DNA from 3 places in the Amycolatopsis sp. NBC_00345 genome. Region 1 is predicted to be linked to each of the others. Evidence: riboswitches for the same ligand, from Rfam matches in the RefSeq annotation. Region 1 holds a riboswitch; each other region holds the start of a gene.
The links. A riboswitch is a leader RNA that binds a small molecule or an ion and turns the genes downstream of it on or off. The one in region 1 is predicted to bind S-adenosylmethionine.
Positions count from the first base shown of each region.

Region 1 (4,125 bases):
AGACCGGGTCCTCCAGGCTTTTGTCCCGTCAGATGAACGGCAGGACTTCCGGACCCGCCGATGGTGCCGCTCGGACCGGTCCCACCGGCCCTCGTTGTGGGGTGGACCCGCCGGGGCGGGCCGCGGGCCGGTGGCGGAACCCTAGGCACTAACGTCCTCCACCGTAACCGAACCGATCACCGCGGGCCGCCCGCAGGGGTCCGGAGCAGGGCTGTTAGGCTTTCTCGCTGTTGCCGTGCGGCATTCCGTCATGGAGGAAACCCGGCCGCGCCCCTCGCGGGCGCACGGGGCCACTTTCGACTTTCGACGCGGCAGCGAACTCACCGAGAGACACAAGGAGCGCCCCCGTGGCCAACATCAAGTCCCAGATCAAGCGCATCACCACCAACGAGAAGGCCCGCCAGCGCAACCTGGCGATCCGGTCCTCGGTGAAGACCGCGATCCGCAAGTTCCGCGACGCCGCCGACTCGGGCGACAAGGCCAAGGCCGTCGAGGCGCAGCGCGACGCCGCCAAGAAGCTGGACAAGGCCGTCACCAAGGGCGTCATCCACGCCAACCAGGCCGCGAACAAGAAGTCCGCGATCGCGAAGCGCGTGAACTCGCTCTGATTTTCGGTTCTTCCTTCGGAGGGGCCCGGTGACCAGTGGTCGCCGGGCCCCTTTCGCGTGTCCGGGGGTACTTCGTCCTGGGGTCGGAACCCGGGCGTCCGGGCCGCCTCGGAACGAGCAGGGTCAGTCTGGGCCCGTAGGCGGGGTCAGCGTTCGCCCTTGGCGGCGACGACCTCGGTGACCGCGCGTTCCAGCGCGTAATCCGCGTCGGCGGCGGCGCCCTTGACCTCGGCGTTCAGGCGGGCCACCACGCGCATCGCGGTGGCGAGGCCGTCCTGGCCCCAGCCGCGGGACTGGCCCTGCGCCTTGCGGATCTTCCACGGCGGCATGCCCAGCTCGCCCGCCATCTGGTTCGGGTTGCCACGGCCCGCCGCCGAGACGCGCGCGACGGTGCGGACCGCGTCCGCCAGCGCGTCGGCGACCAGGACGTGCGGGACACCCAGCTGCATCGCCCAGCGCAACGACTCCAGTGCCGCCCCGCGGTCGCCCGACACGGCCTTCTCCGCCACTGCGAAGCCGGTCACGTCGGCGCGGCCGGTGTGATAGCGGCGGACCGCCTGCTCGTCCACCACGCCCCCGGCGTCGGCGACCAGCTGCGTCGCCGCGGAGGACAGCTCGCGCAGGTCCGAGCCGACGGTGTCGAGCAGAGCCATCACGCCCGCGGCGTCGATCTTCCCGCCGGAGCGGCGCACTTCGTTGCGCACGAACGACTCGCGCTCGGCGGGCTTCGTCAGCTTCGGGCACTCGATGATCTCCGCGCCCGCCTTTTTCAACGCCGCGGGCAGCGCCTTCGCCGCCTTGCTCCGGCCCCCGCCGCTGTGCACGACGACCAGCACGATGCCGTCCGCCGGCGAAGCGATGTACGCCAGCACGGCGTCGGCCAGGTCCTGCGAAATGTCCTGCGCCGAGTCCAGGACGATCACCCGACCTTCGCTGAACAGCGAAGGACTCACCAGCTCGGCCAGCACCGGCGGTGTGAGTTCGGACACCCGGTTGCGCGTCAGATCGGCCGTCGGGTCGGCCGCCCTCGCGGCGTCCAGCGCGGCCCGGACGGCCCGTTCGATGAGCAGTTCTTCCTCGCCGATGACGAGCTGGAGCGGCGCGGGGGCGGTGGTCACCCGGCCATCCTCTCACCCGTCCGGCGGCAGGCCCGCCCCGGTGATGTGGGCGGGCACCGTGGCACGAGGCGATCACCATGTCGTACGGTGTAGCCGAGGCAGCGCCCGCGACGGCGCGCCGACAATCGAATACCGCTCATCCAGAGGGGCAGAGGGAACGGCCCGACGAAGCCCCGGCAACCGGCGTACAGCCTGTCATCCCGCGATCGCGGGATAGCTGACGACCACGGTGCCAATTCCGGCCCGCTTCGGCGGGGAAGATGAGGAAGGAACCTCGTGATGACCGTTACCCTCGGAACGACCTCCGCCAGCAAGACCGTGGACCTGGGTCCCGCCGTCGAGCTGGTGTCGAAGGAAGAGGGCCACCGGCAGCCGCTCGCCCCGGAGTTCGTGTCCGCCGAGGACTTCTCGCCGCTCGAGGTCGCCTACGACTTCGGCCGCGTGCGCCGCGAGGACATCGAAGCCGGGCCGAACAACATCTGGCGCTACAAGAAGCTCCTGCCCGTGCCCTCGAACGTCGAGGAGATCCCCAACACCGAGCCCGGCGGCACCCGCCTCGTGCGCGCCGACCGGCTCGCGAAGGCGCTGGGCCTCAAGAGCCTGTGGGTCAAGGACGATACCGGCAACCCGACACACTCGTTCAAGGACCGCGTGGTCGCCGTCGCGCTGGCGGCCGCCCGCGAGTTCGGCTTCGAGGTGCTGGCCTGTCCGTCCACCGGCAACCTGGCCAACGCGGTCGCCGCCGCGGCCGCGCGCGCCGGCTGGCAGTCGGTGGTGCTGGTCCCGAAGACGTTGGAGCGGGCCAAGATCCTCACCACCGCGGTGTACGACGGCGCGCTGATCGCGGTGGACGGCAACTACGACGACGTCAACCGCCTCGCCACCGAGCTGGCCGCCGAGCACGCTTCGTGGGCGTTCGTGAACGTCAACGTCCGCCCCTACTACTCCGAGGGCTCGAAGACGCTCGCCTTCGAGGTCGCCGAGCAGCTCGGCTGGCGCATCCCCGAGCAGATCGTGGTCCCGATCGCCTCCGGTTCGCAGCTGACCAAGGTGGACAAGGGATTCCGCGAGCTCGGCCAGCTCGGCCTGGTGGAAGCCAGCCCGTACAAGGTGTTCGGGGCCCAGGCCACCGGCTGCTCCCCCGTCTCGGCGGCGTTCCGCGCCGGCCACGACGTGGTCCAGCCGGTGAAGCCGGACACCATCGCCCGCTCGCTCGCGATCGGCAACCCGGCCGACGGCCCGTACGTGCTCGACGTGGTCAACCGCACCGGCGGCGCGATCGAGGACGTCAGCGACGAGGAGGTCGTGGAGGGCATCCGGCTGCTCGCGCGCACCGAGGGCATCTTCACCGAGACCGCGGGCGGCGTCACCGTCGCCACCGCGAAGAAGCTGGTGGAGACCGGCAAGCTCGACCCCGACGCCGAGACCGTGCTGCTCATCACCGGCGACGGCCTCAAGACGCTGGACGCCGTCGAGGGCCGCATCGGCCCGAAGGCGACCGTGCCGCCGTCCGCCGCAGCGGTCAGCAAGGCACTCGGCTTCTGAGCCCTTCCCCACGGCGGTGAAGGACTCCTTGCCTACCTTGAGAGTAGGCAAGGAGTCCTTCACTACAGGCGCACGACCTAGCGGGGTGGCCCACGGGCCTCGCCACGGCGGGCGATCGCCGGCCCGCCCGCACCGGGCAGCACCGCGGTGTCACCGTCCACGTCGGTCCGGGTCACCAGCGCGCCCAAGGTCTTCAGCACGTCCATAGTGGACTGGCTCGGGTGGCCGTAGCTGTTGCCCGCGCCCACACTCACCAGCGCCGCCCGCGGCGCTGCCGCCGAAAGGAAGCCCGGCACCGAGAACCTCGAGCCGTGGTGCGGCACCTTCAGCACGTCGGCCCGCAGGTCCGCGCCTTCCGCCAGCAAGTCGGCCTGCGCGGCCAGTTCCACGTCTCCCGGCAGCAGCACCCGGCCCGCGGGTGTCTCCGCCCGCAGCACGACCGAGCTGTTGTTGATCATCGTGCCGTCCTGCTCCGCGGGCGAGCGCGCCGTGACGTAGCGCGGGCCGAGCACGTCGAGCGCGAGCCCCGGCCAGGACAGCCGCTGCCCCTGGCTCAGTTCCAGCAACGGCACGCCCCGGCGCGCGGCCTCGCGTGAGACCTGCTGCCACGCCCAGCCCGGAGCGCGGCCGGGCCCGATCGCGATCGCCCCGACGGCCCGGCCCTCGAACACCGACGCCAGCCCGCCGGTGTGGTCGGCGTGCAGGTGCGACAGCACCACCAGCGGCACCCGGTCGACCCCGAGCCGCCGCAGGCATTCGTCGACCGGCCCCGGCTCGGGCCCGGTGTCGACGACCACCGCCCGCCCGGGCTCGGCGGTGGCCAGCACCAAGGCGTCGCCCTGCCCGACGTCGCA
Region 1 covers NZ_CP107995.1:5,099,822-5,103,946, forward strand. Annotated here, with positions in the region: gene rpsT (30S ribosomal protein S20) at 348-608, shown strand; gene holA (DNA polymerase III subunit delta) at 755-1,726, opposite strand; SAM riboswitch class I at 1,860-1,993, shown strand; gene thrC (threonine synthase) at 2,006-3,271, shown strand; gene OG943_RS22695 (ComEC/Rec2 family competence protein) at 3,349-4,125, opposite strand, start outside.

Region 2 (4,125 bases), 1.8 Mb from region 1:
TGAACTGCTGGGGCCTGCCGAGATCCGCGGAATGGCGGCCGAGCTCGACGTCCGTCCGACGAAGAAGCTCGGGCAGAACTTCGTGCACGACCCCAACACGGTTCGCCGCATCGTCGACCTGGCCGGAGTCGGCGCGGGTGACGTCGTCCTCGAAGTCGGGCCCGGGCTGGGCTCCCTGACCCTCGGGTTGCTGGGCTCGGGCGCGGACGTGGTCGCCGTCGAGATCGATCCCGTGCTGGCCGCGCGCCTCCCGCGGACCGCGGCGGAGCGGGCGCCCGAGGCCGCCGAACGTCTTTCCGTCCTCGGCGCCGACGCTCTGCGCCTGCGGGCCGCCGATCTGCCGGCCGCGCCCGTGTCGCTGGTCGCGAACCTGCCGTACAACGTCGCGGTGCCCGTGGTGCTGCACCTGCTGGCCGAGCTGCCTTCGCTGCAGCGGGGGCTGGTGATGGTCCAGACCGAGGTGGCCGACCGGATGGCCGCCGGCCCCGGCAGCCGCATCTACGGCGTGCCGAGCGTGAAGCTCGCCTGGTACGGCCCGGCCCGCAAGGTGGCCGCCGTGCCCCGCAACGTCTTCTGGCCGGTGCCGAACGTCGATTCGGCCCTGGTCTCCTTCGAACGGGCCGCGACGCCGGTGACCGACATCGACCGCAAGACCCTGTTCGACCTCGTGGACGCCGCGTTCTCCCAGCGCCGCAAGACCTTGCGCGCCGCGCTGGCGGGCTGGGCCGGGTCCGCCGACCGCGCGGGCGAGCTGCTGACGGCCGCGGGCATCGACCCGCGGACCCGCGGCGAGCAGCTGGACGTCCACGCCTTCGCGCGGCTCGCCGCCCAGGTCTGAACCGGGCCGTCGCGGTCCGGCCTGACCCGCGTCAGGCCGTGCCGAACAGCCGGTCGAGGTGGTAGTCGAGCGTCGCGATGACCTCGTCGGGCCGGTAGCGGTCGTACAACAGGTCCAGCCCGAGTCCGGTGATGCCCGAGACGAGCAGGTTCGCCTCGTGCCGGGGGTCCGCGCCGGGCCCGAGCGCCGCCGCGGACAGCAGCCCGGTCACCAGGTCTTCGATCGGCGTCCCCTCACCGAGGAAGACCTTCGCCAGTTCGGGATCGCTGTGGGTGCGGCTGAAGTACGCGGCGTGGACGCGTAGGGACTGTGCGCGCTCTTCGTCCAGCGGCAGCAGCTCCGTGAGCACGGAGCGCAGGACACCGCGCACGCTGTCCTCCGGCAGCTCCGCGATGCGGGCCTGCGCCCGTTGCTCGCCGCGCTCGTGGAGGTATCGCAGGGCGAGCACGAGCAGGTTGTGCTTCGTCTCGAAGTAGTACTGCACCAGCCGCAGCGAGACGCCGGCCTCGGCGGCCACCTCGCGCATGCTCACCGAATCCAGGCCACGCGCGGCCGCGATCCGCCAGACCGCTTCGGCGATCTGACGCCGGCGCTGGTCGTGGTCCACCCGCTTGGCCATGGTGCTCCCTCTTGGTATGGTACGAGTGTATCTGATACAGACGTATCATTAGGAGGGGACATGAACGAGGGCTGGTACCGGCTGTGGGAGGTCGTCGTCGGCGTGGTGGGGGTCCGCGCGGGCGTCGTGCCGATTTTGTCCAAGGCGTTCGGGGAGGGTAAGCCGAGCTGGCTGGCGTTCTCGAACTATCTGGACGCGCCCTGGTGCTACGTGGTGGCCGCCGGCGTGATCGTCGTGGCGTTCGCGCTGCTCGTGGTGCTCGACGAGCGGCGTAAGAAGGCGCCGTCCATGCAGGGTTCCTGACCGTCCACAGGGGAATCTCCCGGCGGCTCCGGTATCGGGGCGCGGCCGATCCTGTCAAGCGGCCCGACCGGTGAACCGCCCTCACGGTCCGCGATGCAGGAGGCCGTGTTCCGGTATGCGGACGCCACCACTCGTGTGATCTGCACCAACGCGCTTGCGTTCACCCAATGGGATCGGCTTTACTCGGTACGTCCATCCCGAGCGACTGAGAGACCTGGCTCGCCGAAGTCGCAGCAACCACCCTCCACAGGGCAGGTGCTACCGCCAGGACCGATGGAGGCTGTTTCCGATGAAGAGGGTAGCCCGCCCGCTCCTGCTCACCAAGCGGCGCGTAGTCGACGAAGGTCGCCGCTCGGTATGTGCGTGTCGACGCTCCATGGTCATCGCCTGATCCTCTCTTCCGCTTCTTCTTGAGCGCCGTCCTTTATGGACGGTCTATCGGTGACGCCCGGCGCGCCCGTGAACGGTGCTGCGCCCCTCCTTGGAGCCCTTTGTGATCACTGTCGAAAACGTGTCCAAATCCTTCCCCCACAACGGAAATCCGGTTGCCGCGCTGCGTGACGTGAGCGTCGACGTGCAGGCAGGCTCGCTCTTCGGCGTGGTCGGCCCGGCCGGCTCCGGCAAGTCGACCCTCGCCCGTTGCATCGCGCTGCAGGAGCGCCCCGACCGCGGGGTCGTGCGGCTCGACGGCCTCAACACCGGCACCCTCGACGGCCGTCGGCTGCGTGAGGTCCGCCGCCAGCTCGGTGTGGTCGGCACCAAGCCGGAGCTGCTCGCCGAGCGCACCGTGGCCGGCAACATCGCGACCCCGCTGGAGCAGCTGGGCGTCGACGGCCCGCAACGCCGCAGCCGCGTCGGCTCGCTGCTCGACCTGGTCGGCCTGACCGCCCGGGCCGGTCAGCACCCGGGTGAGCTGACCGAGGGCCAGCTGCGCCGCGTCGCCGTCGCCAAGGCGCTGGCGGCCGGCCCTGCCGTGCTGCTCGCCGACGACCCGACCGCGGGCGTCGCCCCGGAGGAGGCCGGCGCCGTGCTGGCCGTGCTCGACCGGGCGCGCGCCGAGCTGGGCGTGACCGTGCTGGTGACCACGCAGGACGCGGGTGTCGTCCGCCGGGTCTGCGACGACGTCGCGGTGCTGGAAGAAGGCGCCATCGTCGAGCGCGGCACGGTGCTCGACCTGATCGCGTCGCCGGGCAGCTGGACCGCGCAGGCGGTGCTGCCCGCGATCGAGACGACCCGGGCGCAGGCCGCGAAGTACGACCGCGCGGCCGACGTCGTGCTGATCGGCTTCGCCTCCGTGGGCGCGCTGCTGCCCGAGGCGGCCGGCCGGTTCGACGTCGAGCTCGCCACCATCGGCGGCGGCCTGACCCGCATCGGCGACACCCCGATCGGCCGTTTCCGCCTCGGCGTCCGCGGTGAGCGCGCCGACGCCGCGCTGGCGTGGATCGCCGACCGCGGTGCTTACGTGACCCACACGGCGCGCGGCCCGCAGGGTGTCGCCGCCGCCTGACCGTTCCGACAATGTCCCTGAAGGCCACCTTCAGGGACATTGACGCCCCTGAAGGCCACCATGAGGGACCACTACGCCCTCATGGTGGCCTTCAGGGACCGTCGTCCGGGCAAAGGGATCGCGCGTCCGAGAGTTTGGGACGGGCGTCCTGGGCCCGGTCGGGCGGGAGTGCGCGAATCCGTCCGGCTGACCGTGCTTTCTCCTGGTGGGAAGCCGATCGGCCCGGCCACGTAGGCTGGCTGGGTGCTCGCAGTGGTTCCTCCCCCAGTCACCGTCCGGGTCCCGGCCAAGGTCAACCTGCACCTGGCGATCGGCGACCAGCGTGCGGACGGTTTCCATGAGCTGGTCACCGTGTTCCAGGCGTTGTCGCTGACGGACGAGGTCACCGTCGCGGCCACCGACGAGCCCGGGCTCGAGGTCTACGGCGAGGGGGAGGGCGCGGTGCCCACCGACGCCACGAACCTGGCCTGGCGCGCGGCGCAGGAGCTGGCCGCGTACGCCGGGCGTCCCGACGACGACCCCAAGGTGCGCATCGTGCTGCGCAAGGGGATCCCGGTCGCGGGCGGCATGGCGGGCGGCAGCGCGGACGCGGCGGCGACGCTCGTCGGCCTCGCCTCGCTGTGGAAGCTCGACATCACCCGCGACGAGCTGGCCGCGATCGCCGGCAAGCTGGGCAGCGACGTGCCTTTCGCGCTGTACGGCGGCACGGCGCTCGGCACCGGCCGCGGTGAGCAGCTCGTGCCGGTGCTGTCGCGGCACACGTTCCACTGGGTGCTCGCGTTCGACCACAAGGGCCTCTCCACGCCGAAGGTGTTCGGCGAGCTCGACCGGCTGCGCGCCGAGGGCAACCCGCCGCGC
Region 2 covers NZ_CP107995.1:6,850,399-6,854,523, reverse strand. Annotated here, with positions in the region: gene rsmA (16S rRNA (adenine(1518)-N(6)/adenine(1519)-N(6))-dimethyltransferase RsmA) at 1-838, shown strand, start outside; gene OG943_RS30695 (TetR/AcrR family transcriptional regulator) at 870-1,457, opposite strand; gene OG943_RS30690 (hypothetical protein) at 1,518-1,760, shown strand; SAM riboswitch class I at 1,950-2,040, shown strand; gene OG943_RS30685 (methionine ABC transporter ATP-binding protein) at 2,254-3,267, shown strand; gene OG943_RS30680 (4-(cytidine 5'-diphospho)-2-C-methyl-D-erythritol kinase) at 3,520-4,125, shown strand, end outside.
Region 2: it holds a riboswitch for S-adenosylmethionine, as region 1 does, so the genes downstream of both, OG943_RS30685 (methionine ABC transporter ATP-binding protein) here and thrC (threonine synthase) in region 1, are expected to answer to the same signal.

Region 3 (4,125 bases), 450 kb from region 1:
AAGGGCTCGGCTGGCTCGCGCAGATCGGGCTGTTCGTGCTGCTCGGCCTGTTCGCCTCGCCGAGCCGGCTGCTGGAGACGCTGGTGCCCGGCCTCGTCGCGGGCGCGGTGGTGCTCCTGCTCGCGCGGCCGCTGTCGGTGGTGCTCTCGATGCTGCCGTTCCGGCTGCCGTGGCGAGAACAGGCGTTCCTGTCGTGGGCCGGCCTGCGCGGGGCCGTGCCGATCGTGCTCGCGATGATCCCGCTCTCGGAGGGCGTCCCCGGCGCCGAACAGCTGGTCGACGCGGTATTCGTGCTGGTCATCGTGCTGACGCTGCTGCAGGGCGCCACCCTCGGCCCGTTCGCCCGGCTGCTGGGCCTCGCCAAGCCGGCCGAGGCCCACGAGATCGAGGTGGACGCCGCGCCGCTGGACGAGCTGGGCGCCGAGCTGCTGCAGGTGCGCATCCAGAAGGGCTCGAAGCTGCACGGGGTGTACCTCTCGGAGCTGGGCCTGCCCGCCGGCGCCACGGTGAGCCTGATCGTCCGCGCCGGCGCGGGTTTCACCCCGCAGAAGACGAGCCGCTTGCAGGTGGACGACCAGCTCCTCGTGGTGACCACCGCGAGCGTCCGGGAGGCGGTGGAGCGCCGGATCCGCGCCGTGGACCGCGCCGGGCGCCTGGCCCGCTGGCGTGGGGAAGACGGCCGCTGACCCGCCGGCGGCGGGAGCTGGGCGGCTGACCTGCTGGTGTGATGAGCCCGGCCGCTGACCCGAGCGGGGGAGCGCACGTCGCCGACCAGTGCGTTCTGATCACCGCCCGCGGGCCCACGGGGTGAGGTGAACCTCCGCAGGTCGGCTCGCGGCGAGCGCCCCCCACCCGTCCGCGGCACCACACCTCGGTTTCACGCGAATTTCGCAGTGATCATTCCCAAATGTCGCCCTTTCGGGTTAACCTCCGCCCGTTCGACTCCATCGAACGGGGGAAGGCTGACCCAAAGGAGTACGCAGGGTGACGAAACTTCGGAGCTGGGGCACCACGACCACCGCTGCCGCCGTCTTGACGCTGACAGCCGGCGTGCTGCTCGCGGGCCCCGCGGCGGCCGAGTCGGCGCCGTCCCCGACGGTGCCATCCCCGGCCACGGCGTTCCCGGCGATGGCGTTCCCGTTCGCGCTGGGGCAGCAGGTCTACTCGGCCGGCATCCACTCCGACGACGGGTCCGATGGCGTCAAGAACGCCATCGACTTCAGCCCCGCCGACCGGACCGTGCGCGCGCCGCTGGCCGGGACTGTCCACCTGCAGCACTGCTCCGGCGGCGACTGGGTGACCATCGACCACGCGGGCGGCTGGCGGACCGGCTACTACCACATGGAGGCCATCCAGGTCACCGACGGTGAGCAGGTCGAGGCCGGCGCTCCGCTCGGGTCCACCGGCAACGCGCTCCCGTGCGGGGGCAGCAGCACCGGCGCCCACGTGCACTTCACCCTCTGGACCCTGCCCGCCGCCCCGGCCACCGCCGCCGCGCCGGGCGATCGCGAGGCCGCGCCCGGAGATCGCGAAGCCGCACCCCGCGATCGTGAAGCGAACGACCGTGAAGCCGCCATCGGCGACTGGGACAACGTCTCCTACGCCCGCCTCACCTCGACCGTCGCGGCGGCTTACGGCCAGCCCGTCGACGGCAAGGAGATCGGCGGCTGGCAGTTCACCGCCGGTGCCGAGCAGTACGACGGCACCGCGACGCACCTGGCCGACCGCCAGCTCGTCCAGCTGCCCGGCCGGTTCCGCGACACCCCGTAACAGTCCGCCGAACGTGTGACCGCGGTCTCAGATCGCGGGACGGGGCTGGCTCGAACCCACTCCGTTCGGTTACCTTCGAAAACAGGTCATGAGTGCCAGCGCGAAGCCCCGGCTTGCTGGCCGGCAACCCTCCTACCGCGGTGGGGTGCCCCGGGTGAGGACCAGGCCGGTCGCGTCGTGCGGCAGGCAAGCGCGGGCCCCTCGCCGGGGGTCCCCCGGACTGCCGAGGAGGCACCCTCATGACTCTCGCCCTCGATCGCACCTGCACCGCCGAAACCACGGGCACCACTGACGCCGCTGGAACCGTTGCGCCGCAGGGGATCCCGGCCGTCGCCGGCGCGGGCCTGCGGGTGCCGCTGGTGACCGGCGGCGAGATCGGCTACGCGAACCTCGACCACGCCGCCAGCGCGCCGTGCCTGGACGCGGTGCGCACGGCCGTCGACGAGTTCCTGCCCTGGTACGCGAGCGTCCACCGCGGCGCGGGCTTCGCGTCGCAGGTCTCGACGCGGCTTTACGAGCGCACCCGCGACATCCTTCGCCGCTTCGTCGACGCGCGCGGCACCGACACCGTCGTGTTCACGCGCAACACCACGGATTCCTTCAACCTCCTGGCCCGCGCCCTGCCGAAGAACACCTCCGTGGTCGTGTTCGACACCGAGCACCACGCCGCGCTGCTGCCGTGGCGCGGCCGGAACGTCCGCCGCGTCAGCCTTCCGCGCACGCGGCTCGCGGCAGTGTCCGTTGTGGACGAAGCGCTCGCGGACTGCCCGCAGGGCCCGCGGCTGGTGGTGGTGACCGGAGCGTCCAATGTGACCGGTGAGCTGCTCCCGGTGGCCGAGATCGCCGCCGTGGCAAGGAAACACGGCGCCCGCATCGCGCTCGACGCCGCGCAGCTCGCGCCGCACCGCCGCATCTCGCTGCGGGAGCTGGACGTGGACTACGTCGCGCTGTCCGGCCACAAGCTGTACGCGCCCTTCGGCGCCGGCGCGCTGATCGGCCGCGCGGACTGGCTGCGCGCCGCCCAGCCGTACCTCGCCGGCGGCGGCGCGACCAAGCTCGTCACCGAAGAGGCCGTGGTCTGGAACTCCGGCCCGGAGCGGCACGAAGCGGGCTCGCCGAACACTGTCGGCGTGTACGCGCTCGGCGTCGCGTGCGAGCAGCTGGCCGCGCAGTGGGACGCCGTCGGCGAGCACGAGGCCGAGCTGCTGGAGCGGCTGCGCAAGGGCCTGGCCGGCATCCCCGGCTGCGCCGAGCTGCGGCTGTTCGACGCGCCGGTCGACCGCGTCGGCACGGTGAGCTTCGTCGTCGACGGCTTCGAGCCCGGCTGGCTCGCCGCGGTGCTGTCGGCCGAATACGGCATCGGCGTCCGCGACGGCGCCTTCTGCGCGCACGTCGCCACGAAGCGCCTGATCGGCGTCGCCGGCGGTGACGGGCAGCAGGCCGTGCGCGTCAGCCTGGGCCTCGGCAGCACGGCGGAGCACGTCGACCGCGTGGTGCTCGCTCTGCGCCAGATCGCCGCCCGTGGCGCGCGCTGGCAGTACGAGAAGGTGGACGGCCGCTGGGCGCCCGTCGGGGACCCGCGCGAGCTGCCGCCGTTCTGCGCCTGAGCGTCGCGCCGGTCCGCTAGGCTCCCCGCATGGGGAGACCGCCGCGGTACGCGTTTCCATTGGCCTTACTGGGTTTCGCCGAGCTGGTGCTGATCGGGGCGCAGCGCGCCGCGGCGCCGGATCCGCACCGGGCCTACGACGTCGCGGTGGCAGTGCAGGGTGAGGTCGCTGCGACATTGCAGGCCACGGCGCGGCTGGCGCCCGCCGAGGTCGGATCCGGGCAGACAACGGTGTATGCCTACAGCCAGCCGCCCGTGGTCCCGGCGACGTCCATGCCGGCGACGTTCGCGCCCTCGAACAGCTGGCTGATCATGCTCGCGCTCGTGGTGGCCGCCGTCCTCGTCGGATACGCGGTCGCCGCCCGGCGGGCCGGGACGCCGTACCGCACCGGCCGGTTCGTGCTGGCGCTGGTGGGCGGGGTGCTGGCTGTGCCGTTGCTCGACCTGCTCGCGTTCGCGCAGTTCGGCCTCACGGCCGAGGTGCGCGGCCCGGCGCTCGCGGCGCTCGGGCTGCTGGTGCTCGCCTGGCACGAACGCAGTGTGTTCGTGCTGGTCGTTTCCGTGCTGTTCGCGGTCCTCGCCGCGGTGCTCATGCCGTCGCTCGCCGGGGTCGTGCTGTCGGGCGCGGTACTGCTGGCGGCGGCGTTCGCGGCGGTCGCCGGGCCCGCGAAGTGGCGTCCGCGGCCTGCCGCCGGGACCGGCTGAGCCCGTAACGTGGACAATGGTCGGGTGAGCACCGAGTCCTCCTC
Region 3 covers NZ_CP107995.1:4,645,271-4,649,395, reverse strand. Annotated here, with positions in the region: gene OG943_RS20505 (potassium/proton antiporter) at 1-686, shown strand, start outside; gene OG943_RS20500 (M23 family metallopeptidase) at 985-1,770, shown strand; SAM riboswitch class IV at 1,855-1,969, shown strand; gene OG943_RS20495 (aminotransferase class V-fold PLP-dependent enzyme) at 2,010-3,377, shown strand; gene OG943_RS20490 (hypothetical protein) at 3,407-4,081, shown strand; gene lspA (signal peptidase II) at 4,106-4,125, shown strand, end outside.
Region 3: it holds a riboswitch for S-adenosylmethionine, as region 1 does, so the genes downstream of both, OG943_RS20495 (aminotransferase class V-fold PLP-dependent enzyme) here and thrC (threonine synthase) in region 1, are expected to answer to the same signal.